DNA from 3 places in the Aureimonas sp. AU40 genome. Region 3 is predicted to be linked to each of the others. Evidence: predicted binding sites of a transcription regulator. Region 3 holds the regulator's gene; each other region holds the start of a gene.

Region 1 (9,863 bases), on a different contig from region 3:
TGCGCTTTCAGCGCGCCTGGACGCGCAGCGCCATGCCGATCGAGGCGGGCATGACGGGCTCGAAGCCGAACTGGGCGTAGAGATGCCGGGCGTCGCCGTCGGCGATCAGGCTGACATAGGCGCTGTCCGGGGCGTTTTCGTGAAGCCAGTCCATCAGCGCGGCGAAGATCGCCTTGCCGATCCCCCGCCCCTGGTGCGCCGGCTCAACCGCCATGTCCACGATCTGGAAGAAGGCGCCGCCATCGCCGACCACCCGGCCCATGGCGACGGCCCGGCCTTCGAAGCGCACCACCACGGCGTGGAGCGTGTTCGGCAGCCCGCGCCGGGCGGCCTCCTCGCTCTTGGGGCTGAGGCCGGATACGGCGCGAAGGCGACGATAGTCGTCGGCCTCCGGCGTCTCGCGATGGAAGGAGTAGAGCGCGGGGTCGAAGCGAGGCATGGGTCTCTCGTCGTTCAGTCGGCGGATTGGCGAAGGGCGAGCGCGGCGGCGAGCGGGCCGAGCACGCCGTAGAAAAGCGTGAGGGCACAGAGGATCAGGAAGGGCGCGCGAAACGGCGCGAGGTCACCGATCGCCCCGTTGGTCGCGGCGACGCCGAAGATCAGGACGGGAATGGCGAGCGGCAGGGTGAGCACGGAGACGAGCACGCCGCCGCGCGGCAGACTGGCCGCCACAGCCGCGCCCACCGCCCCGATCAACACCAAAGCGGGCGTGCCGACGAGAAGCGTCAGCGCCGTCGCGCCCAGCGCCAGCGGCGGCAGGGCCAGGAGCAGGCCGAGAAAGGGCGCGGCGAGCACCAGCGGCAGGCAGGACGCGACCCAGAGCGCGGCGGATTTGGCCAGCACCACCAGCGGCAGCGGCAGCGGGCCGGCGAGAAGCAGGTCGAGCGTGCCGTCCTCGCGATCGGCCTGGAACAGGCGGTCGAGCGAGAGAAGCGTGGAAAGCAGCGCGCCGATCCAGAGAAAGGCCGGGCCGATGCGCGACAGGAGCTGGAGATCCGGCCCGACGCCGAAGGGAATGACGGCCACCACCGCCAGAAAGAACACGACGCCCGGCGCGCCGCCGCCCGACCCCGAGAGAAGCAGCGCGAGGTCGCGCCGAAACAGCGCGCCCATCAGCCGATCGCCTCCCAGGTCTCGTCGCTCTCGATGGATGATTCGAAATCGGCCGCTGTCGAGGGCGCCGGAGGCTCAAGACGGAGCGTGCGCGCCTCGGGCCCAAGATCGAGCGGCTGATGGGTGGCGGCGAGAATCAGCCCGCCCTCGGCGAGATGCAGCCGGCAAAGCCTGGCGAAACCGTCCTGCGCCTTGGCGTCCAGCGCCGTGGTCGGCTCGTCCAGCAGCCAGAGCGGGCGATGCGCGACGAGAAGCCGGGCGAGCGCGGCGCGGCGAGCCTGGCCGGCGGACAGATCGTGACAGCGAAAGGGCACAGCGCCGGGAAGGCCGACCGCCTCAAGCGCCTCTCGCGGCGACAGCGCCCGGCCGCCGAGATAGCTTTGCCAGAAGCCGAGCTCGGCGCCCGCCGTGCGCCCGCCCTTCAGGGCGTTGCGATGGCCGAGATAATGGGCGATTTCGGATGCGGAGCGGGCGGGCTCGCCACTGGCTCCGGCGAAACCCTCGACGCGAACCGCACCCGCCAGCGGCGGCAGGAGGCCGGCCAGCGTGCGCAGGAGGGTCGACTTGCCGGCGCCGTTCTCGCCGGTAACGAGCACGGCCTCGCCGGGGGCGAGCGCGAGGGTCAGGGGCGGCACCACGAGCCGGCCGGCCCGGCCACAGGCCAGCCCTTCGATCACGAGCCTGCCCGCCACGCCGGAACCACTCCTCAATCTTCCCGCGCTATGACAGGCGCCGAACATCCCGAAGCTTCGTTGTGGAGAGGCGGGAGACGAAAGGCAAGCGGCAGAACGGGATCGTCCGTCACCGGGCAAGGGGTCGTGATCGGCGAAGATGGAGCGAAGCGGGAGCGCCGGGTCGATTGCGACGCGGCGAATGCGCGAAGCCCCTTTATAGCGATTACAAACTTGCCTATAAGGCGCTCACCCACTCCAGCGACCGGCGTGGATCACATAGCGCCGATCTCACGTGCCCCGCCTCCCCGGCGAGGACTGAGGCGGACGGGCGGAAATGGTCGCACCCGCATTTTCCGAAGCACGCTTTGGCGTGCCGCGGTCGTTCGCCTTTCGGACATTTTTTGGTTCGAGAAGGAACGAGAACCCTATGTCCCACCCCGACAGCTTCAAAAGCCGCAAGACCCTCTCGGTCGACGGGAAGCCCTATGTCTATTTCGACCTGAAGGAAGCCGAGCGGAACGGCCTTTCGGGTGCCTCGCGCCTGCCCTACTCGATGAAGGTCATTCTCGAGAACCTCCTGCGCAACGAGGACGGCCGCACGGTTCTGGCCGACGACATCCGCGCCGTGGTGCAATGGCTGAACGACAAGGGTTCGGCCGGCCACGAGATCGCCTATCGCCCGGCCCGCGTCCTGATGCAGGACTTCACCGGCGTTCCGGCGGTGGTGGATCTGGCCGCCATGCGCGACGCGACCGCCAATCTCGGCGCCGACCCCAAGAAGATCAACCCGCTCGTGCCCGTCGATCTCGTGATCGACCACTCGGTCATGGTGGACTATTTCGGCAAGCCCGATTCGTTCGAGAAGAATGTCGGCGTCGAGTACGACCGCAACGGCGAGCGCTACACGTTCCTGCGCTGGGGTTCGGGCGCCTTCCAGAACTTCCGCGTCGTGCCTCCCGGCACCGGCATCTGCCACCAGGTCAATCTCGAATACCTCGCCCAGACCGTCTGGACGAAGGAAGAGAACGGCGAGACGATCGCCTATCCCGACACGCTGGTCGGCACCGACTCGCACACCACGATGGTCAACGGCCTCGCGGTTCTGGGCTGGGGCGTCGGCGGCATCGAGGCCGAGGCGGCCATGCTCGGCCAGCCGATCTCCATGCTGATCCCCGAGGTCATCGGCTTCCGCATCGACGGCAAGCTGCCCGAGGGCACAACGGCGACCGATCTCGTGCTCACCGTCACCGAGATGCTGCGCAAGAAGGGCGTCGTCGGCAAGTTCGTGGAGTTCTACGGTCCGGGCCTTGCCAACCTCACGCTGGAAGACCAAGCGACCATCGCCAACATGGCGCCGGAATACGGCGCGACCTGCGGCTTCTTCCCGGTCGACAAGGACACGATCGCCTATCTCGAGGCGACGGGGCGCGACAAGCACCGCATCGCGCTGGTGGAAGCCTATGCCAAGGCTCAAGGGATGTTCTTCGACGCCTCGTCGGAAGAGCCGATCTTCACCGACACGCTCTCGCTCGACCTTTCCACCGTCGTTCCCTCGCTCGCCGGCCCCAAGCGCCCGCAGGACCGCGTCGCCCTCACCGAGGCCGCGCCGAAGTTCCGCACCGCTCTGACCGAGCTGCAGGGCGGCCGCAAGAAGAGCGAGCTTCCCGCTTCGACCGGTGATTCGCGCTTCATGGACGAGGGCGCCACGCAGCCCGGCCAGACGCCCGAGACCGTGCGCCACCCCGTCGAGGGCGCGGACCACGGCATCTCGGACGGCGACGTCGTGATCGCCGCCATCACCTCCTGCACCAACACGTCGAACCCGAACGTGCTGGTCGCCGCCGGCCTCGTCGCCCGCAAGGCGCACGCGCTCGGCCTCAAGGTGAAGCCCTGGGTGAAGACCTCGCTGGCCCCCGGCTCCCAGGTCGTCACCGAATATCTCGAAAAGGCCGGTCTCCAGACCGATCTCGACGCGATGGGCTTCAACCTCGTCGGCTACGGCTGCACGACCTGCATCGGCAATTCCGGCCCGCTGCCGGAGGCGATCTCCGAGGCGATCAACAAGAACGACCTCGTGGCCGTCTCGGTGCTTTCGGGCAACCGCAACTTCGAAGGCCGCGTGAACCCGGACGTGCGGGCGAACTATCTCGCCTCGCCCCCGCTCGTCGTCGCCTACGCCATCGCCGGCTCGATGTTCGTGGACATCACCAAGGAGCCGCTCGGCCAGGACAAGGACGGCAAGGATGTCTTCCTCAAGGACATCTGGCCGACCACGCAGGAGATCAGCGAGATCGTCCGCAAGACGGTGACGCGCGATCTCTTCGAGAGCCGCTATTCCGACGTCTTCCGGGGCGACGAGCACTGGCAGAAGATCGACGTGTCGGGCGGCCTGACCTACGAGTGGGACGACCGTTCGACCTACGTGCAGAACCCGCCCTATTTCGAGGGCATGTCGATGACGCCGGAAGCCGTCACCGACATCAAGAACGCACGCATCCTCTCGCTCTTCCTCGACTCGATCACCACCGACCACATTTCCCCGGCCGGCTCGATCAAGAAGAACGGCCCGGCGGGCGAATATCTCGTCTCGCATCAGGTGCGCCCGATCGACTTCAACTCCTACGGCGCGCGTCGCGGCAACCATGAAGTCATGATGCGCGGCACCTTCGCCAACATCCGCATCAAGAACCAGATGGTTCCGGGCGTGGAAGGCGGCATCACCAAGCACTTCCCCTCGGGAGAGCAGCTGGCGATCTACGACGCGGCGATGAAGTACCAGCAGGACGAAGTGCCGCTGGTCGTCTTCGCCGGCAAGGAGTACGGCACGGGCTCGTCGCGCGACTGGGCGGCCAAGGGCACGGTTCTGCTCGGCGTTCGCGCCGTGATCGCGCAGAGCTTCGAGCGCATCCACCGCTCCAACCTCGTCGGCATGGGCGTCGTGCCCTTCGTCTTCCAGGAAGGCACGAGCTGGCAGACGCTCGGTCTCGTCGGCGACGAGACGGTGACGATCGAGGGCCTGACCGAGGTCAAGCCGCGCCAGACCATGAACGCCGTCATCACCCGCGCCAATGGCGAAGTGCTGACCGTTCCCCTGCTCTGCCGCATCGATACGCTGGACGAGCTGGAATACTTCAAGAACGGCGGCATCCTGCACTACGTGCTGCGCCAGCTCGCCGCCTGAGGTCACGTCCCATCCGCCCGGCCCCTTCGCGGGCCGGGCGTCTCATTTCGCCGCCGCTCCTGCACGCAGGGGCGGCGGCGTTTTCATGCGCGCACCCTCGCGCAAGCTTCACCCTCAATTGAACGGGGGAAGGCTCGCGTTCCCTGGGGTTCCTCCCGCATGGTCCCATCTGTTTTCGGGCAGGCCCCGAAGCCGAGGAGACCCCGCCCCATGACCCCGCCGAGCCTTGCCGCCCTGGCCTTCGCCGCCGCCGCGCTTGTGAGCGCCCCCAGCGCGCGCGCGGATGAGAGCGGCGCCGAGGCGACGAGCCGGACGGTGCGCGGCATCGTGGAGCTCTTCACCAGCCAGGGCTGCGCCGAATGCCCCAAGGCCGACGCGGTTCTCTCGCGCCTTGCCGCGCGGCCGGACTACGTGGCGCTGGCCTATCACGTCGATTATTGGGACTATATCGGCTGGGAGGACCCGCTCGGCTCGCGCCGCAACGCCGAGCGGCAGAAGGGCTACAGCAAGGCGATGCGGCTGGGCGGGCTATCGACGCCCCAGGCCATCGTCAACGGACAGGCTGCGCTCGGCGGCGCGGACGAGGCGGCGATCGAGCGCGCCGTCGGCGCCGCACCGCTGCCGGGCGCGGACGGCCAGCCCACCATCGAGATGCGCCTGTCCGGCGACACGCTGAGCCTTCGCGTCGCCGCCGGTCCGCAACCGGAAGGCGCCCGCCCCCCGGCGCTGATCCTGGCGACCTATGCCAAGACCACCAGCACGCAGGTCGCGCGCGGCGAGAACCAGGGTCGCCAGCTTCTCAACACCCATGCCGTGCGCGACTGGCGCGCGGTCGGGGTGATCGGCCCGGACGGGCGCCTGTCGGTGGACATGCCGCTTGGACTCCTGGCCGATCCCGACGCCGAGGCGGGCGGCTGCGTCGCGCTGATCCAGGCGATGGACAAGGACGACCGGCCGGGCCGCATCCTGGCGGCGGCGGCACTGCGCTTCTGACGTTTCTTCGAGCGACTCCCCAATCGGGAAAACATCCCTTTTTACAAGAAGATAGCGCCAGCTTCCTAGACCCGGGGCCTGAATCGCCCTCGGACGCGGCTGCGCACAAGCCACGTCCGGCGCGCCGCAAGCCTTGCCCCGGCATGGCGGTCCCGTTGCAACGCCCTTCGCCCGGTCCCATTTCCATGACAGGATGATGAAGCGCCGCGCCTCCCCCGCGCCGCGCCTCGGAGGGACAGCGATTGACCGAACCTGCAGCCGAACGCTCCGCCTCGCTGATCAATCTGGCGGAGGTGCGCAGCGCCAACAGCCTGCCGATCGTCAGCTTCGACCGCCACGAACTGGGAGAGATCCTTCGCATCTACGGGCGCATGGTGGCGGCCGGGGAATGGCGGGACTATGCGATCGACACGCTGCGCGACCGCGCCGTGTTCTCGATCTTCCGCCGCGCCTCGGAAATGCCGCTCTTCCGCATCGAGAAGGACCCCAAGCTCGCGCGGCGCCAGGGCGCCTACAGCGTGCATGCCGCCGGCGGCCTCGTCATGAAGCGCGGCCACGAGCTGTCGCAGGTGCTGCGCGTCTTCGATAAGGCGTTGAAGCTCACAGAAAGCTGAAGACACGTCTCGTCGGCGGGCCGGTTCGGCCAGGATGGCCGCGCGCCGGCCCGGCCGGGGAGCGGCGCGATGTCGCTGGTCATACCGGCCAATGGTCCGGCAGCCCGAACCCGCAGTGAAATCGGGGGGTCGGCGGCGCGCCTGTCATTCCGCCCCACAAGGCCGGCTCTCCCGAGGGTGAGATTCAACGCTTCTTCACCATCCGGATTGAGGCGGTGGATACCGTTGGTCCCCTATGGCTTTCGGTATGGCAGCCTTCATCCTTCTCGCATCGCAGCATTCCCTCGGATTCGTCCTGACGGCCGCCGCCATCTGCGTGGTGGCAGGTTGGCTTCTGGCGGTGCTTCTGGATGCGGCCGAGGCGGGCGAAGGTGCGGTTCGCCGCCGCTGGCAATGGGCCGTGGCGGCGGTGGCCGGGCTCGGCGTCTGGACCACGCATTTCATCGCCATGCTCGGCTACCGCGCCGATCTGCTGCTCAGCTACAACGGGTCGGAAACGGCCCTGTCGGCCCTCATCTCGGTTCTCGCCGTGGGCGTGCCGCTGGCGCTTTCGGTCTCCTTTTCGTCGCTCCGCGCGCGGGTTCTCCTCGGCGCGCTCGGGGGCTTGGGCATCGGCGCCATGCACTATGCCGGCATGTCCGCGATCGAAGGCTGCTCGCAGGCGATCGCGGGACCCGTGGTGGTGCTCGCCTACGGCATGGGCGGCCTGTGCCTTGCGACGGCTCGCGGCCTGCCCCGCGCGATGCGTCATCCCGCCCTGGTCTGCCTTCTCGTCACACTCGGGGTCTGCGGCGCGCATTTCATCTCGATCGCCGGCGTCTCGCTCATGCCTCATGGCGACCGACTGGCGATCGCGGGCGAGAACGTCACGCTCAGCATCTTCACCGCCGCCGGCGCCGTGGTTCTCTTCGTCGGCGCCATCCTGGCCCTGCTGACGGCGCGGCGCTTCGAGGAGCAGAAGCTCGCGCACGCGCAGATTCTCTCCACAGCGCTTCACAACATGTCGAACGGGCTGGTCTTCATCGACAACCAGAACCGGATCGGCCTGTTCAACACGCGCTTCCTTGAGCTGTTCGCCCTGGGCGAGCGTTCCCTCAGCAACGGCATGTCGGTCCTGTCCTTTCTCAGCGTGGTCGGGCGGGCCAACAACTGGTCGGCCGACAAGCAGACCGACGTGAACCAGCGCATCCTGGAGCGCATTCGTTCCGGCACGCTGCGGCGCACGGAATGCGCCATGTCCGGGGGGCGCATTCTGGAAATCGAAAGCCGCCCGGTGCAGGGCGGCGGCACGGTGCTGATCTTCGACGACGTGACGAGCACCCGAAAGGCGCAGCAGCAGATCTCGCATATGGTCTTCCACGACCCGCTGACGGGCCTCGCCAACCGGCGCGGCCTGCAGGCGCGTATGGAGGCGGGGCTGGAGCCCGCCGAGCGGTGGCATCTCCTGCTTCTGGATCTCGATCGCTTCAAGCCGGTGAACGACACCTATGGCCATGCGATGGGCGACCAGCTCCTCGTGCAGGTCGCCGGGCGCCTTCGGGTGATCCTGGCCGAGGCCGACTTCGTCGCCCGCATCGGCGGCGACGAGTTGGCCATCCTCCTGGCGGGAGACGCCGCGACGGCGCGCGAAACGGCGGAAGGCATCGTCTCCACGCTGTCCGTGCCCTTCATGGTGGGCGACACGATGCTGTCCATCGGCTGCTCGATCGGCATCTGCGGCGCGCACGAGGCGGCCGACGCCGACCTTCTCATGCAGCAGACCGACATCGCGCTCTACGAGGCCAAGCGCCAGGGCCGTGGCTGCGCGGTCGCCTATCTCTCCGGCATGATGGAGGCGGTTGCTGAGCGCAACCAGCTGGAGCGCGACATGCGCCAGGCGCTGGCGCAGGGCGCCTTCCACCTCGCCTACCAGCCGCTCCTTTCGCTTTCGAGCGATGCGGTGATCGGCTACGAGGCGTTGATCCGCTGGAACCATCCCACCCTCGGCCCCATCTCGCCCGCGCGCTTCATTCCGCTCGCCGAGGAGATCGGCCTGATCGTCGGGATCGGCGAATGGGTGCTGCGGGAAGCCTGCCGCGAGGCCGCGACCTGGGACAGCGCGCTGCACATCTCGGTCAACGTCTCGCCCGTGCAGCTGCGCTCGCCGCAGCTCATGGCGCATGTGACGCGGGCGCTGGCGGCCAGCGGCCTGACGGCGGCGCGGCTGGAGGTGGAGCTGACCGAGACCGCCATGGTCGAGGACGGTCCGGCCATCGCCCATATGCTCGCCTCGCTGCGGGAGATGGGCATTCGCGTGGCGATGGATGATTTCGGAACGGGCTTCTCCTCGCTCGCCCATCTCCGCGACTTCCCGCTCGACCGGATCAAGATCGACCGGTCCTTCGTGGCGAGCGCGGACACCGATGCGAACTCGCTGGCGGTGCTCACCGCCATCGTCCAGCTCGGCAGGGCGCTGTCCATCCCGACGCTGGCGGAAGGCATCGAGACGGAAACGCAGCTGGCGCTCCTGCGCCGCATCGGCTGCGACGCCGGCCAGGGCTATCTGCTCGGTCGCCCCGAGCCGCGCCTGCGAGAGAGCCAACCGCTCGTCGCCGACGCGGCCTGACACCCGGCCTCCCCCGCCCTCACAGCGAGCGAAGCCGGCGCGCGGGGTTCAAGCCGCGCGAGGCGTGGCCGGGGCGATCAAAGCCTCTCCGACTACGACAGGGTGCCGGGATAGACGCTTTCGTCCGGGACCGTGCTCTTGCCGCCGTTCAACGGGTACTGCATCAGCACCGTGTCGATCCAGCGGCCGAACTTGAAGCCGGAGCCCTCGAACAGGCCGATCCGCGCGAAGCCGAGCTTCTCGTGCAGACGGATCGAGCCGTGATTGTCGGCCCCGCCGATCACCGCGATCATCTGGCGGAAGCCCTTGGCCTGGCAAAGCTCCAGGAGCCGGCCGAGCAGCGCCGTGCCGATGCCCTGCCCCTGCGCCTCGGGCGCGAGATAGATCGAATCCTCCACCGACCAACGATAGGCCGGCCGAGCCCGGAACGGGCCGGCATAGGCATAGGCGACGACCTCGCCAGCCGCGTCGCAGGCGACGAGATAGGGATAGTCCTGCCGCGTCAGGCCGAGAAAGCGCGCCGTCATCTCCGTCTCGTCGGGGGGAACCAGCTCGTAGGTCGCCGTGCCGTGCAAGACGGCGTGCTCGTAGATCCGGCAGATCGCGGGAATATCGGCCAGGCTGGCTTCGCGAAGGGTGAACGCGCTCATGGAGGGGATGCCTTACTCATTCGAAACGGCGCG
Region 2 (9,863 bases), on a different contig from region 3:
ATGGCGCCCGGCGCCTACACCGAACTCTTCTTTCTCGACGAGGCGACGGCGCTCGCCGCCGGTCACCGCCCCTGCGCGCTTTGCCGCCCGGAAGCGTTTCGGCGCTTCCTCGCCTGCTGGCCTCTGGATGCGCAGCCGAGCGCAAAAGCCGTCGACGCCGCGCTTCATGCCGCGCGCGTGACGCGCGGCCGGCGGCAGGTGAGGTATGAGGCCCCGCTCGACAGCCTGCCGGACGGCGCGATGGTGGAGATGGACGGCGCGGCTTGGCTGGTGTGGCGAGGGCGGCGGCATCGCTGGAGCCCGGCCGGGTATCTCGAGGCCGAACCGCTCGACGCGCGAAACATGAGCGTGCTGACGCCCGCGCCCACTGTGGACGTGTTGCGGGCTGGATACGAGCCGGTGCTTCACACCTCCCTTGCCGCGTGAAGCGCGCGCGCTCTCAGGCGCGGGCTTGCGCCTCTGCCGCCGCGCCCAGGGCTTCCAATTCCGCCACGGCGGCGGCCACGCCGTCGAACACGGGCAGGCCGAAGCGGGCCGAAAACAGTTCCGCCAGATCCGCCATGCCGGCGCAGCCGAGCACGATGGCGTTCGGCCGGTCTTCGCTCAGCGCCGCCGCGATCTCCGCCGCCACGCGCTCGCGCGCCGCGCTGCCGGGCTCTTCAAGATCAAGGACCGGCACTTCGGACGCGCGCACCTTGGCGCAAAAGGGCGCGAAGCCATAGGCCTCGATATTCTCTTCCAGAATGGGGACGGAGACCGAGAGGGTCGTCACCACGCTGAAGCGCAGCCGGGCGCGCACGGCCTGCCGATAGGCGGCCTCGCCGATGCCGATCACGGGCTTCTGCGTCACCCGCCGCGCCTCCGCTAGCCCCGTATCGTCGAAACAGGCGATCACGAAGGCGTCGAAATCCTCGGAATAGCGCTCGATCAGGTGCAGGAGGCCGGGCTCGGCCAGGGCGCCGTCGGCCGGGCCCTGGATCGAGGGCGGGCCGTCCGCGTTGGTGAGCGCGGTGATCGCCGTGTCCGGCCGCGCCGCCGCGCGCGCGGCCTCCGCGATCTTGCCCGTCATGCCGGCGGTGGAGTTCGGATTGATGAAGCAAAGATGCATGGGACCTCGCAGAGCCTGTTCGACAACCCGGTCGGGTCGGTCCGACGGTGCTTTTTCACCGTCCTGTCGTTGCCAATGCTCGCCGATGCCACGGCATCGACTGCGCTTGGCGCCTCATGACGACAAAAAGTCCCTCGCCGGCCCTCCGCCGCCGAGTTGTCGAACAGGCTCTCACAACGTGCCCTTGCCGGCGTCCGAAGCGCCGCGCAGCCGCCGCTGGCGCAGGAACAAGCCGGTGCCCAGCGTCAGCGCGATGACCAGGAAGGAGACGGCCGTGGTCAGCGTGCCCAGCGCATAGATCGCCGGCGTCGTGACCGTCGTGGTCAGGCCCTGAAGCTCCAGCGGCAGCGTGTTCGGCCCGCCGATCGCCTGGCTGGTGCGGGCGATCTCGTCCCAGGAGAGGGTGAAGCCGAAGAGCGCCACGCCGATGAGATAAGGCGCGATGATGGGCAGCACGACATGGCGGAAGGTCTGCCAGGGCGAGGCGCCGAGATCGCGCGCCGCCTCCTCATAGGCCGGGTTGAAGCGGTTGAAGACCGCGAACATCACCAGAAGGCCGAAGGGCAGCGTCCAAGTCAGATGCGCGCCGAGCGCCGAGGTGAAGAGGCCCATGCCGGACTGGTAGCCCTCGCCGCCCAGCCCATAGGCCTTCACGAAATCGTCGAAGATGCGAAACTCCAGCGCGATGCCCAGCGACACGGCGATGGAGGGCAGGATCAGGCTGGCGATCGCGGTGTAGAACAGGAGCGTCGAGCCGAAGAAGCGCCGCCGGAACGCCAGCCCCGCCAGCACCGAGATCACGACGGTCAGCACCGTCACCACCAGCCCCAGCCGGAAGGAGCGGCCGAAGGCGGCCCAGACGTCCACCACGCCCAGCCCCTGCCAGAGCACGCCGAACCAGTGGGTCGAGACGCCGTTCATCGGAAAGGTCAGCCCGCCCTCCGGACCCTGGAAGGAGAGGATCAGCACCGTCAGCGTCGGCCCGTAGAGGAAGACGACGAAGAGCGTGAAGAAGACGGCGAGCGGAAAGAAGGCGCGGGAGCGTTTTTCGGACATGGTCAGAGTGTCCTTCGATGATGCCAGGCGGAGGGGGAGCGAGGCATGCTTCCCTCGACGCAAGGAGAGGAGCGCAGTCGATGCCGGCGGCATCGGCGAGCATCCGCGACGCTGCGGAAGGGGAGCAGGGCCGGTCCGCCGACCCGGGCATTCTCGAAGGACACTCTAAAGCTCCTTGCGGATGTCGACGACGCGAAGCAGCGCGAAGACGATGAGAAGCACGGTGGCGAGCAGCACCACGGCGTTGGCGGCGGCGATCGGAAACTGGAGATAGCTGATTTCGGTCTGGATCGTCTTGCCGACCGAGGCGATCTGCTGCCCGCCCATGAGGCCGACCGTGATGAAATCGCCCATCACGATGGTCAGGACGAAAATCGAGCCGATGGCGATGCCGGTCTTCGACAGGGGCAGGATGACGTTCCACAGGATCTGCCAGCCCGAAGCACCCGCATCGCGCGCCGCCTCGATCAGCGAGCCGTCGATGCGCAGCATGGAATTGTAGATCGGCACCACCATGAAGAAGGTGAACAGGTGGACGAAGGTCAGCGTCACCGAAAAGCTGGAATACAGCAGCCAGTCCAGCGGCGCGTCGATCAGTCCGATGCCGACGAGCGCCTTGTTCACCAGCCCCTCGCGCCCCAAAAGTGGAATCCACGAGATCATGCGGATCACGTTCGAGGTCCAGAACGGGATCGTGCAGATCAGGAACAGCACCGACTGGATCGCCTTGGACCGCACCTCGAACGCCAGGAAGTAGGCGATCGTGAACCCAATCCCGAAGGTCAGCGCCCAGACCAGCCCGGCAAAGCTCAAGGTAGAGACATAGGTTCGAAAGGTTGTGCACAGCGTCGGCAACCGCACGATGCAACGATCGAACACGTCCATGTAGTTCTGCAACGTGAAGGACGGCTGGATCTGGTAATTGTCGTAGGTCCAGACGCTCACCATCGCGATGAAGACGAGCGGCACCACCAGAAACACCAGAAACACCAACGCCAAAGGCGCCGCCTGTAGGTAGGGCGCCAGCCCCGTCCGATCGCTCGCAGCCATACGGCCTCCGTCGCGTGAGGTCTTCGCGGCCGTGGCCGCAGGTTTGCGGGGCTGCCGCCCCGATCCCCGCCCGGGAACGAGTTCCCGGACCCTTCCTTTCTTTTGGGACTTCTTTCCCAATCCGGGGAGGGCCTGAGGCCCTCCCCGGATTGGGACACATGCCAAGAGAAAGAGGGGTCCAGGGGAAATCATTTCCCCTGGCAGGGGGGTGCGGGGGACGGCCGTCCCCCGCCAACGTCAGCGCCTTACGCCGCGACGAACTCGTTCCACTTGCGGACCATGTAGGAGTCCTCGTCCATGACGGCGTTCCAGCAGGCGACGGCGCCCATGCGGTCTGCGAAGGAGCCGCCGTCGCGCAAGGCGCCGGCCTTGGCGATGACCTGGCCCTGGGGGGAGAGGATGTCCTTTTCGGCGGGCTTGCCTTCCATCCAGTAGGCCCATTCGTAGGGCTCCATGGACTTCTGCGCGGTGGGCAGCACGGCGGAATAGTAGCCCTGGCGGTTGAGGAAGGCGCCGGCCCAGCCGGAGAGGAACCAGTTGACGAACTCGTAGGCGGCGTCGAGCTTCGGGCCGTCGAGGGTGGCCGGCAGGGCGAAGCCCGAGGCCCAGGCGCGGTAGCCCTCCTTCAGGGGCTGGAACACGCAGTCGATGCCCTTGGCGCGTACGGCGGTGACGGCGGGCGACCACATGGACTGGATCACGGTCTCACCCGAGGCCATGAGGTTGACGCTCTCGTTGAAGTCCGACCAGAGGGCGCGGAACTGCCCGGCCTGCTTGGCCTCGATCAGCGTCTCGATCGTCATGTCGATCTCGTCGCGGGTCATGTTGCCCTTGTCGGGATACTTGTACTTGCCGGAGGCCTCGATCGCCATGGCAGCGTCCATGATGCCGATGGACGGAATGTTGAGGATGGAGGCCTTGCCCTTGAACTCGGGGTTCAAGAGTTCCGACCAGGAGGAGATCGGGCGCTTGATGAGGTCGGGGCGAATGCCGAGCGTGTCGGCATTGTAGGTGGTGGGGATCAGCGAGATCCACTCGGTCGGGCTGGCGGAGAACTTCTTCGACTTGTTGGCTTCGAGATAGAGCACCTTCCAGGGCGCGGTGCCCTGCCCGCCGATCGGCTTGCCGTCGATCTCGCCCTTGGTGAAGACGGTGGTGATGTTGTCGAATTCCTTGATGCGCTTGGCGTCCATGCCCATCAGGTTGCCGGTCGGCACGAACTTCTTGAGCGAGAAGTATTCGGTGTCGACGATGTCGAACGTGTTGGGCTGGGTGATGATGCGCTTGGTCACCTCGTCGGTGGTGACGGGCACGTATTCGATGGTGATGCCGAGATCGGCTTTCACCTTGTCGGCGATTTCCTTGGACTGGTTCACCGCCGTGCCGAGATAGCGCAGCGTCTTGGCCTCCTGCGCGCGGGCGCCGGAGACGAAGGGAAAGCCGGTGACGGAGGCGCCGCCCACGAAGGCGAAGCCGGCCACGGCCGAGCCGGACTTGAGGAAGGAGCGGCGCGACAGGCCGGCGGGCTGAACGGGATCGGTCATGCGTAGGCTCTCCGGTTGCAAGGACGGTGGGTTGGGTGGATCAGGCGGCCTGAAGGGCGAATTCCTCGCCCCGCGCCCAATGGATGCGGCAAGCCTCGCCGAGGGCGGCCGGGCTCGCGTTGAACTGCTCTTCGGGGATCACGGCGGTGATCTCGCCCGCCTCGCCGGCGGCCAGAACCACGGTGACGGTCGCGCCGCCATATTCGACGCCGCGCACCTCGCCGCTCAGCGTGCGCGCCTCGGCGTTGCCGGCGCCCAGGCGCACCCGGTCGGCGCGCACGGTGACGGGGCGGCCGTCGAGGGTCAGGACATTGTGCCCGCCCATGAAGCGGGCGACGAAGGCGGTCTTGGGCCGGTGAAACACGTCCTGCGGGCTGCCGGCCTGCTCGATGCGCCCGTCCTTCATGATGACCACGATATCGGCGAGCGCCATGGCCTCGTCCTGCCCGTGGGTGACATGGAGAAAGGAGATGCCGAGCTCGCGCTGCAGGCGCTTGAGCTCGGTGCGCACCTTCAGGCGCAGGAACGGGTCGAGCGCCGACAGCGGCTCGTCCAGAAGCAGGATGCCGGGATCGGTGACGAGGGCGCGGGCCAGCGCCACGCGCTGCTGCTGCCCGCCCGAAAGCTGGGCCGGCATGCGCGTCTCAAACCGGCCGAGATCGACCAGATCCATGACGCGCCGCGCCTTGGCATTGCGATCGGCCTTGGAGGCGCCCTTCATCTTCAGGGAGAAGGCGATGTTGTCGAGAACCGTGAGATGGGGAAACAGCGCGTAGCTCTGGAACATCATGGCCGTGCCGCGCCGTGCCGGGGCGAGGTCGGTGATGTTGCCGGCGCCCAGGATGATATCGCCGCCCGAAACGCTCTCGTGCCCGGCGATCATGCGCAGCGTCGAGGACTTGCCGCAGCCGGACGGCCCGAGGAAGCAGCAATAGCTGCCGGCGGGAACGCGCAGGTCGATCGCGTCCACCGCCACCGTCGCGCCGTAGCGCTTGGTCAGCTGCACCAGTTCCAGATCGCCCTGCGCCATGCTCTGCTCCAAACCCGTCCGGTTGGAGTGTTTGCAAACCGCGTGCCAATCCCTTCCAATTCGTGAAGGGCAGGCCTGCCGGGGTTGCGGCGGGCGAGAGCGGGAGGCAGCTCGCCACCGGTCGCCCGGAAAGTCGCCCTTCTGCTGAAATTGTATACAGATATTGTATCGGATCGCATCTTTGCCGCACACGCGCCCCATGCGACGATAGGTCATCCCGTATCAAAGCCCCCGAATCCCATGACCGCCCAGGACATCGCGACCCCTCCCCCCGCCAAGAAAGGGCGCAAGGCGCCCGTCCCGTCCTGGAAACCGATCTATGACGGGCTGATGAGCGCGATCGTCCATCATCGGATCGACCCCGGCACGCGGCTGGCGGAAGAGGATCTGGCCGAGGTCTACGGCGTCAGCCGAACGGTGGTGCGCTCTGCGCTGCAGACCCTGGCGCAGGACGGCGTCCTGATCATCGAGCGTAACAAGGGCGCGCGGGTGGCGCGGCCGACGCCGGAGGAAGCGCGCGAGATCTTCGAGACGCGCGCACTGATCGAGCCGCAGATCGCGCGGCTCGCGAGCGCCAGAATGACTCCGGCCGCCCTCGCCCGGCTGGAGGCCTCGATCGAAGCCGAGCACCGCGCGCTGGCGATAGGGGACGCCAACGCCGCGCTGTTCCAGTCCGCCGAGTTCCACCGACTGATCGCGGAGATCGCCGGCCAGAGCGTGCTCGCGCGCATACTGGGCGAGCTGATGTCGCGCTCCTCGCTGGTGATCGCGCTCTACTGGTCGCGGCGCGAAGCGCTGTGCGACGACCACGCCCATCACGCGCTCGTCGGCTGCTTCGCACGGGGCGAGGGCGAGGCGGCGGCCGATCTGATGCGGCGTCATGTCGAACTGCTCGGCAACAGTCTCGACCTCACGCGCCCCGCCGCGCCCACCCTCGGGCTGGCGGACGTGCTGAAAGCCGTGCGCTAGCAGGCTTGCGAGGCCCTCTCCGGCATCCGCGGCGACCTGCCCGCCACGCCTGCGAAAAAATTGCGGAGCCGCGACAGGGAGCTCTTGCGCGCGCCACAATCAAATGTGCGTTATGCCGAACCGATTCGGATAGCAGGCGGACCCATTCCATGACCAAGGGCCAGAAGAAGGCGCTTCGCCGCGCCGCCATCGCGATTCCCGTTCTGGCGCTGCTTCTGTGGTTCGTGCCCATCCTGACGGCGTTCTGGCTCGTCTGCGGCGCGATCGACGTATCGCGCAACAAGGGCAAGAACCGCCTCCTCGTCAGCCGCTATTTCATGGGCAACGGCATTCTCACCTGGCTTCTCTCGCCCTTCAACCTGTTCGTGGATCGCCTCAGCCGCCGCAACCCGGGCGTCTACACCCTGGGCGACTTCCCGCCGGAATGGCGCGCCGAGATCGAGACCGTGCTGGACACGTTCCGCACCCGGCGCGACGAGATCACGAGCGAAATCGACGCCAAGTTCCATGACGGGCGGCGGGGCATGTATGTCTATCGCTGGTACGGCAAGCCGAATATCGACACGGTGCCGGAGTTCAACCGCGAGTTCAAATACGTCAAGACGATCGCGGTCTCGGTCTTTTCCGGCAAGGAATCCACCACCTGGCATTACGGCCCGCTGCGCCTGACGCTGCGCGTGCTGCTCAATCTCAAGCCGGCCGACAGCGACCGCGTCTTCATCGAGTGCAACGGCGCGCGCCATCTCTGGCGCGACAACCCGCTCTATATTTTCGACGACACGCTGTTTCACCGCTCGGTGAACGAGGTGGACGCGCGGCGCTACAATGTCTTCATGGACGTGATCCGGCCGACCCCGGTGCCGGGTTTCCTCGGTGCGCTCCTTTCGGGCGTCTCGATGATCGCCGACCAGATGAAGTCGCTGTTCTACAAGAACTGGCGCATGATCGGGAACCGGCCCGCCGCCCCGGCGCAGACCAGCAAGGGCTGAAACCCTTCTCCATCGCGAGCGGACCCGCGCGCCTCGCGGCGCGCCGGGTCCGTCTCGTTTTCGGGCGCGCGTCGCCCCGCCGGGCGTCCCGCCCTTCTCCCCCTTCCCTTTTTCCCATCGGCCCTGTCGGGCGCTTGGCGGCTGAAATGGCGGACTGTCTTGGTCCTGTCATGAAACGCACCGACAGTCCGCGCCACGACGAACCGGGTGCCTCATGGACTATTTCAGACGCTTTACCTTCCTCTTCGCCACGCCTTCCTTCGACGCCGACGACCTGGAAGGCGCCCGGTACAACCAGATCGTCGACGAGATCGAAAAGTCCGGCTTCGAGGTCGTGCGCGCCCGCACGCTGGAAGACGCTGCCATCTCCGTACAGACGGACGCGGCCATCGGCTGCATGATGGTGGACTGGGGCAAGAAGGGGTTGGAGGGCAAGACCGCCGCGCTGATCAACCTGATGCGCCGGCGCGGGCTCGACTTCCCGATCATCCTCCTCATCCGCCGCAAGCGCTTCGAGGACGTGCCGGTCGAGGTGCTCGACTTCATCGACGGCTATGTCTTCCTGTCGGAGGAAACGCCGGCCTTCATCGCCAAGAACCTCATCAGCCGCCTCAAGCAATATGCCGAGACGCTGAAGACGCCCTTCTTCGGCGCGCTGGTGGACTATGCCGAGGAGGGCAACCAGCTCTGGACCTGCCCGGGTCACAATGGCGGCGTCTTCTACAGCCGCTCGCCGATCGGCCGGGTGTTCATGGAGCATCTGGGCGAGGCGGTGTTCCGCGACGATCTCGACAATTCGGTGCTGGATCTCGGCGATCTCCTGACCCACGAGGGGCCGGCGCTCGCCGCGCAAAAGGAAGCGGCGAAGATCTTCGGCGCCGAGAAGACCTATTTCGTCCTCAACGGCACCTCCACCTCCAACAAGGTGGCGCTGGCCGCCCTGGTGACGGACGGCGACCTCGTCCTGTTCGACCGCAACAACCACAAGGCCGCCCATCACGGCGCATTGCTGATCTCGGGCGGCATCCCGGTCTATGTTCCGACCGCGCGCAATTCCTACGGGTTGATCGGCCCGATGGACTTTGCTTCGCTGGACGAGGCGGCGCTGCGCGAGCGCATCCGCACCCATCCGCTGGTGAAGGACCCCGAGGCCTGGAAGAAGCCCCGCCCCTTCCGCGTCGCCGTGGTGGAGCAGTGCACCTATGACGGCACGATCCACAATGCCGAGATGATCCTGAAGCGGATCGGGCATCTGTGCGAATACATCCTGTTCGACGAAGCCTGGGCGGGCTTCATGAAGTTCCACCCCCTCTATGCCGGGCGCTTCGCCATGGGACTCGCCGATCTCGGTCCCGATGCGCCGGGCATCATCGCCACGCAGTCCACCCACAAGCAGCTGGCGAGCTTCTCCCAGGCGTCGCAGATCCACATCAAGGACCGGCACATCAAGGGCCAGAAGCGGCGCGTGGAGCATCGTCGCTTCAACGAGAGCTTCATGCAGCATGCTTCCACCTCGCCATTCTATCCCCTCTTCGCCTCGCTCGACGTCGGCGCGCAGATGATGAAGGGCCGCTCGGGCGAAGTGCTCTGGGACGACACGATCCGCCTCGGCATCGAGCTGCGCAAGAAGATCCGCGCCGTTCGCCGCGAGTTCGAGGAGAAGGAGCAGCGGCCGGAGCGGCGCTGGTTCTTCGAGCCCTTCGTGCCCGACACCGTGTCGATTCCCGACGCGGCGCGGCCGGGCGCAGCCCATGTCGTGCCCTGGGAAAGCGTGTCGACCGACCAGCTCGCCACCAATCCGGCCTTCTGGCAGCTTTCGCCGGACGCCCGCTGGCACGGTTTCCGCGACATGGAGCCGGGCTTCGCCATGACCGACCCCAACAAGCTGGTGCTTCTGACGCCCGGCTTCGACGGGGCCAACGGGGCCTATGGCGAGCACGGCATTCCCGCCCCCGTCGTCGCTCAATACTTACGCGAAAACCGGATCGTGGCGGAGAAGAACGATCTGAACTCGCTTCTCTTCCTGCTGACGCCGGGTGTCGAGGCCTCCAAGGCCGGCACGCTGATTTCCGGCCTCGTCGCATTCAAGCGGCTGCACGACGAGAACGCACCCCTGG
Region 3 (9,863 bases):
CGCGCTACTGGCACATCACCAACGGGCGCGGGCAGGTGGAGGAAGTGCGCGGGCCGGGCGTGGTGGGCGAGGAGCCGATCCTCTCGCCGGGCGACAGCTTCACCTATACGTCGGGCTGCCCGCTGGGCACGCCGTCCGGCATCATGCGCGGCTCGTTCCGCATGGAAACGGCGGACGGACGGGCCTTCGACATCGAAGTGCCCGCCTTTTCGCTGGATGCCCCGGAGGGCGTGCGCGTCCTCAACTGACGCGGCGCCTATCGATCAGTGCTTGTCGCCGTGGCTCTGACCGTGGCTATGGCCCTGCTCGCTCTCGCGGCCATGATCGTGGTCGTGATCATGGTGGAATTCGTCCGGCGAGAACGTGTAGGCCTCGCCGCAGAATTCGCAGGTCACGTTGATCGCCCCGTCCTCGACACTCTCGGCGATGTCCTCGGGCGAGAAGTTCTCGAGCACGCCGCGGATCTTCTCGCGCGTGCAGGAGCAGTCGTCGCGCACCGGCACGCCGGGAAAGACGCGCACGCCGCGCTCGTGGAACAGGCGGAAGAGCAGACGCTCGACGCCGACCTCGGGGTCCGCGAGCTCGGACGGCTCGATCGTGCCGACCAGCGCCTGAACCTCGGTCCAGGCGTCGTCCTCGTCGAACTGAGGCTCCTGCGTCCCCTCCGGCGCATCGCCGCCCGGCAGATCGCGCAGGCGCATCCGCTCGGGCGAGGAGGGCAGGAACTGCGCGATCAAGCCACCGGCGCGCCAGCTTTCCCGGAACCCGCCCGCCTCGGCGCGGCGCGCGATGCGCGCCACGGCCAGACGAATGGTGGTCGGAATCTGCTCGGACTGGCGGAAGTAGTTTTCCGCCACGCTTTCCAGCGAGTCCCCGTTCAGTTCCACGATGCCCTGATAGCGCTGCGTGTGCGCGCCCTGGTCGATGGTCAGCGCCAGGATGCCCGAACCGAGCAGCGAGGGCGGATCGGCCTGATGGGCGGCCACGGCTTCCGCCAGACGCTCGGCGTCGAAGCGGGCATAGGCGCGCACGCTGGAGGGCGCGGTGTAGTCCACCACCAGGAGATCGACGGGACCGTCGGTCTGGGTCTGGGCGATGAACTTGCCGTCGAACTTCAGCGAGGTGCCGAGCAGAACCGTGAGAACGATCATCTCAGCCAAAAGCTGAGCGACCGGCGCGGGATAGTCGTGGCGGGCCAGGATCTGGTCCACCATGGCGCCGAGTTGCACGGCGCGGCCGCGCGCGTCCAGCGCCTCGACCGCATAGGGCACGACAGCGTCGTCGCCGGCGAAACCGAATTCGCCGAGTTCCAGATGATCTTCAGCCATGCGTCGCCACGTTCCCGAACACCCAGGCAAGGATCGACTTCTGGGCATGAAGTCGGTTCTCGGCCTCGTCGAAGACCACGGACTGCGGCCCGTCGATCACCTCGTCCGTCACCTCCTCGCCGCGATGAGCGGGCAGGCAGTGCATGAAGAGGGCCTGCGGATCGGCATGTGCCATCAGCCGCTCGTTCACCTGATAGGGCATGAAGACATTGTGCCCGCGCGCCTGATCCTCACGTCCCATCGACACCCAGGTGTCGGTGACGACGCAGTCGGCGCCCGACACGGCTTCCACGGCGTCATGCGTGAGGTGCAGGCGTGTGCCCGCAGCGCGCGCCGCCTCGACATAGCGCGGATCGGGCTCGGACCCTTCGGGCGTCGCCACGCGCAGCGCGAAGTCGAACCGCCCCGCCGCTTCGATCAGGGAATTCAGGACATTGTTGCCGTCGCCCGTCCAGGCGAAGGTCTTGCCCTTCACCGGGCCGCGATGCTCCTCGAAAGTCAGGAGATCGGCCATGATCTGGCAGGGATGCGTGTCGTCGGTCAACGCGTTGATGACGGGCACGGTCGCAGCTTCCGCCATTTCCAGAAGGCGCGAATGATCCGTGGTGCGGATCATGATCGCGTCGACATAGCGCGACAGGACGCGCGCCGTGTCGGCGATCGTCTCGGCCCGGCCGAGCTGCATTTCCGAGCCCGACAGAAACAGCGTCTCGCCGCCGAGCTGGCGCATGCCGACGTCGAACGACACGCGGGTGCGCGTCGAGGGCTTCTCGAAGATCATGGCGAGCATGCGCCCTTCGAGCGGGCGCGGGCCCTGGCGGCCGAGCGCCTTGCGCTCCCGCGCGTCGTCCAGAATGGCGCGCAGGTCCCCGCCCTTCATGGTGGACAGATCGATGAAGTGCCGGACGGCCGAAACGGCCGGCGGCGCGGAGGCGAGAACTTGGCTCATGCCGCGCTGCTTTCGGGATGGGACTGGGACAGGTCGGCGACAGCGGCCTCCAGCCGCTCCATCGCCTCGCGGATTTCGCTCTCGGTGACGGTGAGCGGCGGCAGGAAGCGCACGACATTGTCGCCGGCGGGCGCCGCCAGCATCGAATGGTCGCGCAGCGCCTCGATCAGCTTCGTGTTGGGCACAACGGCCTGAAGGCCGATCAGGAGCCCCTCGCCGCGCACTTCCGAGACCACGGCGGGATAGCGATCGGCCAGCGAGGCAAGGCTCTGCTTGAACAGGAGCGCGTTGTGGCGCACCTGGTCGAGGAAGCCGTCGCCCAACACTACGTCCAGGACGGCATTGCCGACCGCCATGGCGAGCGGGTTGCCGCCGAAGGTCGTGCCGTGCGTGCCGGGCGTCATGCCCTTGGCGGCCTCGTCCGTGGCAAGGCAGGCGCCGAGCGGGAAGCCGCCGCCGATGCCCTTGGCCGAGGCCAGGATGTCGGGTGTGACGCCGGTGCTCTCGTAGGCAAAGAAGCGCCCGGTGCGCCCGACGCCGGTCTGCACCTCGTCGAAGATCAGGAGCAGGCCGTGCTCGTCGCAGAGATCGCGGATCAGCTTCAGGAAGCCGGCGTCGGGCGCGCGGATGCCGCCCTCGCCCTGGATCGGCTCGATCAGGATCGCGGCCGTCTCGGCGCCGATCGCCGCGCGCAGCGCCGCCGCGTCGCCGAAGGGAACCTGGTCGAAGCCTTCGACCTTCGGGCCGAAGCCTTCGAGATACTTGGCCTGGCCGCCGGCGGCGATGGTGGCCAGCGTGCGGCCGTGGAAGGCGCCCTCGAAGGTCACGATGCGGAAGCGCTCGGGGTGGCCCGAGACATACTGGTAGCGCCGGGCCGTCTTGATGGCGCATTCCAGCGCCTCGGCGCCGGAATTGGTGAAGAACACCTTGTCGGCGAAGGACGCCTCGACCAGCCGGCCGGCGAGCTTTTCTTGCCCGGGCACGTGGAAGAGGTTGGACGTATGCCAGAGCTTGCCCGCCTGCTCGGTGAGCGCCGCCACGAGATGGGGATGGGCGTGGCCGAGAGAGTTCACCGCGATGCCGCCGGTGAAGTCCAGGAACTTGCGCCCGTCCGACATGTGCAGCCAGACCCCCTCGCCTCGCTCCACTCGAAGGTCCGCGCGCGCGAAGGTGGCAAACAGCGGATTGTCGTGGGTCTCGGCCATGGCGATACTTCTCGTTGGCATGGACAATGGAGGGAACGGCGGCGCGAAGGCGGCCGGAGCGGCAGGCACAATAAGCCCGCGCGCAACGCGCTGCCTATACCATGGCCGGGGCGCGAATTGTCAACGAAAGCCGAAGTTTCGCCTTTTGCGAGCCTCTATGCTTCCGTAAACGTCGCTCCGCACCCATAAGCTGTTGAAAAGGGGGCGAAACGATTCGCCCGGCGGCGCCCACTCTTGCCGCCCTTCGCACTCGCGTTCTAGAACCCTCTCAGACACCAGATTTCGTGTGGGAAGTCCCGTCGATCCGCAAGGGATCGACAGGGGCTATGGATGACGGCACCGGCCGCCCTCCCGCAGCGACAGAGTACGAGGAGTCTGTTCATGAGTTGGACCGAGGAGCGCATCGAGCTGCTCACCCGCCTTTGGGGCGAAGGTCGAAGCGCCAGCCAGATCGCGGCGGAGCTCGGCGGCGTGACGCGCAACGCCGTGATCGGCAAGGTTCACCGGCTGAAGCTGGACAACCGCCCCAAGGGCGGCGCGGACGAAAGCCCGGCCGAGGCCGCCCCCGTGGCGCCGGTGCGCGTCGCGCCCGCCTTCGAGCCCGCGCCCCAGCCCGTGCCGGTCGCCGCCGCGCCCGTGCCGGAGCCGGTGGCCGCGCCGTCGATCGCGGCGGTGGAGCCGCCCGCCCCGCGCCGCGAGTTCGCGCCCGCGCCCGTCGCGGCCCCTGTAGTGACGCCCGCCTCGGCCCCCATGCAGACGCCGAGCGCAGCGCCGCGCATCCTGACGCCCTCCATGCCCACTTCCGCCCCGCCGCGCGCGCCCATGCCGCTCCGCCAGCCGATGATCCATTCGGTGGGCGCCACGGCCCTGAAGATGGACCCGGACGCCGGCGCCTTCGAGGAGGCCCAGCCATTCGGTCATTCCGAAGGCGGCGAGGTCGTGCCCATGTCGCGCAACCTGACGCTGGTGCAGCTTTCCGACCGCACCTGCAAATGGCCGCTGGGCGACCCGCTGAGCCCGGACTTCCGCTTCTGCGGAAACCATTCCCAGGACTCTTCGCCCTATTGCAAGCACCACGCGCGCATCGCCTTCCAGCCGATGTCGGAGCGCCGCCGCGTTCGCTAAGGGCACGCCCCGGCAAGGCGGAAATGCTTTTCCGAGACATGAGACGAAATCGTGGACCTTGCAGCGTTCCGGCAAGCCGGAATGCTTCAGGCGCTTTTAATCCATCGCGGTTTCGAGCCCGGCCTTCGCGCCGGGCTTTTCTTTGCGCCTGCCTCGCCCCTGCGGCCTCTCTCCCCGCCCTCCTTCTAGAAAGCGTCTCCCGCTCGCGCCTGTCCTGCGTTATGAGGCAAGCCATGCGAGCGGAAGACGCTTTCTGATCCAGGCGCCGGCCCGGCCGGCGCGCGACGCCCCTTTCGAAAAGGCCATGACATGACCGATACCCCCGCCCTTCCCGACCGTCTGGCGATCGACCCCGACAGCCCGTTCCATGACGAGGCGCTGCTGGCGCGCGGCATCGGCATCCGCTTCAACGGCAACGAGAAGACCAATGTCGAGGAATATTGCGTCAGCGAAGGCTGGGTGCGCGTCGCCGCCGGCAAGGCCAAGGACCGCCAGGGCAAGCCGCTGCTGATGAAGCTGAAGGGCACGGTCGAGCCCTATCTGAAGGACGACAGCGCCGAGGGCTGATCGCCCGCCTCCGCCAAACGAAAACGCCGCGAGCAGCCCTTTGGCTCTCGCGGCGTTTCCGTTTCATCATAAGGCGTCGCTTCAGCTCGCTTCGGCCCGCTGCTGCACGGGCCGCGCGGCGGCGGTGAAGTTCTCGTCCAGCGAATAGCCCGCCCCGCGCACGGTGCGGATCGGGTCGCGCTGGCGGCCCCGATTGATGGCCTTGCGCAGACGTCCGACATGGACGTCCACCGTGCGCTCGTCGACATAGATGTCGCGGCCCCAGACGCCGTCCAAGAGCTGCTCGCGCGAGAAGACGCGGCCGGGCGACTGCATGAGGAATTCCAGGAGGCGGAACTCGGTGGGTCCGAGCTTGACCTCGCGGCCGGCGCGGCGCACGCGATGCGTCTCGCGGTCGAGGTCGAGATCGCCCGCCACGAGCTGGCTGGAGATGCGCTCGGGCTTCACCCGGCGCAGCATGGCGCGCACGCGGGCCATGAGCTCGGGAGTCGAGAAGGGCTTCACGACATAGTCGTCCGCCCCGACCGAAAGGCCGCGCACCCGCTCGCTTTCCTCGCCGCGCGCCGTCAGCATGATGATCGGCAGGCGCTCGGTCTCGGGCCGCGTGCGCAGGCGCCGGCAAAGCTCGACGCCGGACAGGCCGGGCAGCATCCAGTCGAGCAGAAGAAGGTCGGGCACGCCCTCCTTCAGCCGCAGGTCGGCCTCGTCGCCACGCGCGATCACGTCGACGTCGTAACCCTCGGCCTCAAGATTGTAGCGAAGGAGGACGCCCAGCGCCTCCTCGTCTTCGACGACGGTGATCCGGGCGCCCATGCGACTTACCCGTTCAGGCCGGTCGAGGGCGAGGCGATCGAGGGCGTCGAGTCGCTCTTGGGCCGCTCGACCTCCATCTGTTTGCCGGTCTTGATGTAGTAGACCGTCTCGGCGATGTTGGTCGCGTGGTCGCCGATGCGCTCGATGTTCTTGGCCGAGAAGAGAAGATGCGTGCAAGCCGTGATGTTGCGCGGATCTTCCATCATGTAGGTCAGGAGCTCGCGGAAGAGCGACGTGTAGAGCGCGTCGATCTCGGCGTCCTGCGCGCGGATCTCCAGCGCCCGCACGTCGTCGCGCGTGGCATAGACGTCGAGCACGTTCTTCAGCTGGCCCAGCGCCAGTTCCGACATGTGCTCGATGCCGCGCACCAGCTGCACCGGCTGCTTGTGGTCGGTCACCGCGATCACGCGCTTGGCGATGTTCTTGCCGAGATCGCCGATGCGCTCGAGATCGTTGGAGATGCGGATGGCGCCGACGATCTCGCGCAGGTCGTGTGCCATCGGCTGGCGCTTGCCGATCGTGAGAACCGCGCGCTCGTCCACTTCGCGCTGCAGCGTGTCGAGAAGGATGTCGTCGGCAACGACGGACTGCGCCAGACCCCAATCGGAGCGGATCAGGGCGGAGACCGCCTGCTCGACCATGCGCTCGGCCTGGCCGCCCATTTCGGAAATGCGACGAAGGATGAATTTCAGTTCGTCGTCGTAGGACGAGACGATGTGATGTTCCATGAAACGAACTCTCCCTGTTTCGCGGAGAACGACTCCCGGCCCGATAAGGCTGCGGGAGCCGGGAGCGAGGTCAGCCGAAGCGGCCGGTGATGTAGTCCTGCGTGCGCTTGTCGTCGGGGTTCTGGAACATCTTTTCCGTGGAACCGACCTCGACGATCTTGCCGAGGTGGAACATCGCCGTGCGCTGCGAGACGCGGGCCGCCTGCTGCATCGAGTGGGTGACGATGACGATGGTGAAGTTCTGCTTCAGCTCGTCGATCAGTTCCTCGACCGTGGCGGTCGCGATCGGATCGAGGGCCGAGCAAGGCTCGTCCATCAGGATCACCTCGGGCGAAACGGCGATGGCGCGGGCGATGCACAGGCGCTGCTGCTGGCCGCCGGACAGGCCCGTGCCGGCGTCGTGGAGGCGGTCCTTTACCTCCTCGAAGAGGCCGGCCTTGCGCAGCGAGGTCACGACGACCTCTTCCAGGTCCGTCTTCGACTTGGCGAGACCGTGGATCTTCGGGCCGTAGGCGACGTTCTCGAAGATCGACTTCGGGAACGGGTTGGGCTTCTGGAACACCATGCCGACCCGGGCGCGCAGTTCCACCACGTCGATCTGCGGGTTGTAGATGTCCTCCCCGTCGAGCGTGATGAGGCCCTTGACCTTGGCACCCTCGACCGTGTCGTTCATGCGGTTGAGCGAACGCAGGAAGGTCGACTTGCCGCAGCCCGAAGGGCCGATCAGCGCCGTCACCTGCCGCTCGTAGACGTCGAGATTGACCTCGAACAGGGCCTGCTTCGCGCCGTAGAAGACCGAGACGTTCTCGCCCTTCATCTTGGTGGCGAGGACGGGCGCGTTGGTCTTCGGGGCGGCGGTCAAATGAAGATTGTCCATCATAAGAAATCCGTTCTTTCCTACCAGCGACGCTCGAAGCGACGACGAAGCAGAATGGCGGTGATGTTCATGACCGCCAGGAAAAGGAGAAGCACGATGATCGCGCCCGACGTGCGCTCCACGAAGGCGCGCTCGGCCTCGTTGGCCCACATGTAGATTTGCACGGGCAGAGCGGTGGCGGGGTCCATCGGCGTCGCGGGGTAGTTGGCGACGAAGGCGACCATGCCGATCAGGAGCAGCGGCGCGGTTTCGCCGAGCGCGTGGGCAAGGCCGATGATCGTGCCGGTGAGAATGCCCGGCATCGCCAGCGGCAGAACGTGATGGAACACCATCTGCATCTTGGAGGCGCCGAGGCCGAGCGCGGCGGCGCGGATCGAGGGCGGCACGGCTTTCAGCGCGGCGCGCGTTGCGATGATGATGGTCGGCAGCGTCATCAGCGTCAGCACGAGGCCGCCGACCAGCGAGGCCGAGCGCGGCAGGCCGAACCAGTTGACGAAGACCGCGAGGCCGAGAAGGCCGTAGACGATCGAGGGCACGGCCGCCAGATTGTTGATGTTCACCTCGATCAGGTCGGTGAAGCGGTTCTTGGGCGCGAACTCCTCGAGATAGATCGAGGCGGCGACGCCGATCGGCAGCGCAAGGGCGAGAACGATCGCCATCATGTAGAGCGAGCCGATCAGCGCCACGCCGACGCCGGCCGTCTCGGCGCGCGAGGAGGCGCCGAAAGTGAAGAGGCCGGTGTTGAAGCGCTGGGTCAGCTCGCCACGGCTTTCCAGCTGGCGGATCCATTCCAGCTGCTGGTCCTTGATAGGACGGCGCGCTTCGGGGATCGACAGGTCGAACTGGCCCTTCACCGCCGAGTCCACGGTGGAGTTGGCGTAGATCCAGATCTCCTGCGTGGTGCCGATGATCGAGAGATCGTCCATCACCATGTTGGCGAGCTGCGCGCGCACGCCCTGCGACAGGAGCTGCGAAGCGGCGGTGATGGCGGCGCGGTTGTTCGGGTCGATGCCGAGTTCCTTCACCAGCGCGTCCTGCACCAGGCGAGGATAGTTCGCCGTGCGCAGCACCGCCGGATCGGTCTTGGCCCGGTCGTTCGGATCGATCACGCTCTTGGAGAAAGTGATCGGCAGGCGGATCTCGGTCTGGAAGAAGGCGGTGTAGCCCTGCCCGATCACCGTCCAGAGCAGGATGGCGAGGAAGATCAGGCCGACGCCGATGGCCGAAAGGCCGTAGAGGCGGAAGCGGCGCTCGGAAGCGTAGCGGCGGCGCAGGCCGATGTCGCGACGGGCCGGACGGGCCGAGGTCGGGATGGCCGACCCTTGGGAAATCGTCGTGTCGCTCATCAGTCGTACTGCTCCCGATACTTGCGCACGATGGCAAGGGCGATGATGTTGAGGATCAGCGTCAGCACGAAGAGCGTGATGCCGAGCGCGAAGGCCACCAGACTCTGCGGCGAGGTGAAGTCGAGATCGCCGGTGAGCTGCGAGACGATCTTGACCGTGACCGTGGTCATCGCCTCGAACGGGTTGAGCGTGATGTTCGCCGCGATGCCGGCGGCCAGAACCACGATCATGGTCTCGCCGATGGCGCGCGAGGCCGTCAGCAGCAGCGCCGACACGATGCCCGGCAGGGCTGCGGGCAGCACCACCTTCTTCACCGTCTCGGACGGCGTGGCGCCGAGCCCCATCGAGCCGTCGCGCAGAGAGCGCGGCACGGCGGTGATGATGTCGTCCGACAAGGAGGACACGAAGGGGATGAGCATGATGCCCATCACCAGACCCGCCGTCAGGATCGACTGCGCCTGGATGAAGCCGACATAATTGCCGGTGAGCAGGCCGTTGATGCTGGCCGAGATGTCGCGAAGGAAGGGGCCGACGGTGATGAGCGCGAAGAAGCCGTAGACGATGGTCGGAATGCCGGCCAGGAGTTCGAGCAGCGGCTTCACCACCGAGCGCACGCGGCTGGAGGCATATTCGGCCATGTAGATGGCGGCGAAGAGGCCGACCGGCACGGCGAAGAGCATGGCCACGAAGGCGATGTAGAGCGTGCCCGCCAGAAGCGGGATCAGGCCGAACTGACCGGCGGCCTCGGAACCGGCGGCGGCGAAACGCGGCTCCCAGACCGTGCCGAAGAAGAAGTCGACCGGGCGGATGCGGCTGAAGAAGTCGAGGGACTCGAACAGCATCGAGCAGACGATGCCGACGGTGGTGAGAATGGCGATCGAGGAGCAGACCACGAGGAAGGTCTTGACCACCCGCTCGACCTGAT

The links. The regulator PhoB, encoded in region 3, activates phosphate uptake and scavenging genes when phosphate is short. The targets are predictions, from matches to a motif close to TGTCATNNANCTGTCAT.
Region 1: AUL32_RS12880 (DUF2794 domain-containing protein) is a predicted target of PhoB. The motif match lies at 6,147-6,163, and genes of this name have one in related genera.
Region 2: AUL32_RS01770 (Orn/Lys/Arg decarboxylase N-terminal domain-containing protein) is a predicted target of PhoB. The motif match lies at 7,902-7,918, and genes of this name have one in related genera.

What each region holds. Positions count from the first base shown of each region.
Region 1 is NZ_BBWL01000039.1:30,137-39,999, reverse strand. Features, by position in the region: gene AUL32_RS12905 (GNAT family N-acetyltransferase) at 8-439, opposite strand; gene ccmB (heme exporter protein CcmB) at 454-1,113, opposite strand; gene ccmA (heme ABC exporter ATP-binding protein CcmA) at 1,113-1,805, opposite strand; gene acnA (aconitate hydratase AcnA) at 2,215-4,968, shown strand; gene AUL32_RS12885 (DUF1223 domain-containing protein) at 5,179-5,961, shown strand; gene AUL32_RS12880 (DUF2794 domain-containing protein) at 6,237-6,575, shown strand; gene AUL32_RS12875 (bifunctional diguanylate cyclase/phosphodiesterase) at 6,823-9,180, shown strand; gene AUL32_RS12870 (GNAT family N-acetyltransferase) at 9,273-9,830, opposite strand.
Region 2 is NZ_BBWL01000004.1:28,824-38,686, reverse strand. Features, by position in the region: gene AUL32_RS01810 (hypothetical protein) at 1-426, shown strand, start outside; gene AUL32_RS01805 (aspartate/glutamate racemase family protein) at 440-1,108, opposite strand; gene AUL32_RS01800 (ABC transporter permease) at 1,280-2,164, opposite strand; gene AUL32_RS01795 (ABC transporter permease) at 2,330-3,214, opposite strand; gene AUL32_RS01790 (ABC transporter substrate-binding protein) at 3,460-4,758, opposite strand; gene AUL32_RS01785 (ABC transporter ATP-binding protein) at 4,799-5,788, opposite strand; gene AUL32_RS01780 (GntR family transcriptional regulator) at 6,029-6,757, shown strand; gene AUL32_RS01775 (aspartyl/asparaginyl beta-hydroxylase domain-containing protein) at 6,907-7,746, shown strand; gene AUL32_RS01770 (Orn/Lys/Arg decarboxylase N-terminal domain-containing protein) at 7,961-9,863, shown strand, end outside.
Region 3 is NZ_BBWL01000022.1:48,835-58,697, reverse strand. Features, by position in the region: gene apaG (Co2+/Mg2+ efflux protein ApaG) at 1-248, shown strand, start outside; gene AUL32_RS07540 (Hsp33 family molecular chaperone) at 264-1,328, opposite strand; gene argF (ornithine carbamoyltransferase) at 1,321-2,277, opposite strand; gene AUL32_RS07530 (aspartate aminotransferase family protein) at 2,274-3,482, opposite strand; gene AUL32_RS26420 (GcrA family cell cycle regulator) at 3,864-4,607, shown strand; gene AUL32_RS07520 (DUF3297 family protein) at 4,917-5,174, shown strand; gene phoB (phosphate regulon transcriptional regulator PhoB) at 5,256-5,987, opposite strand; gene phoU (phosphate signaling complex protein PhoU) at 5,993-6,715, opposite strand; gene pstB (phosphate ABC transporter ATP-binding protein PstB) at 6,786-7,595, opposite strand; gene pstA (phosphate ABC transporter permease PstA) at 7,613-8,938, opposite strand; gene pstC (phosphate ABC transporter permease subunit PstC) at 8,938-9,863, opposite strand, start outside.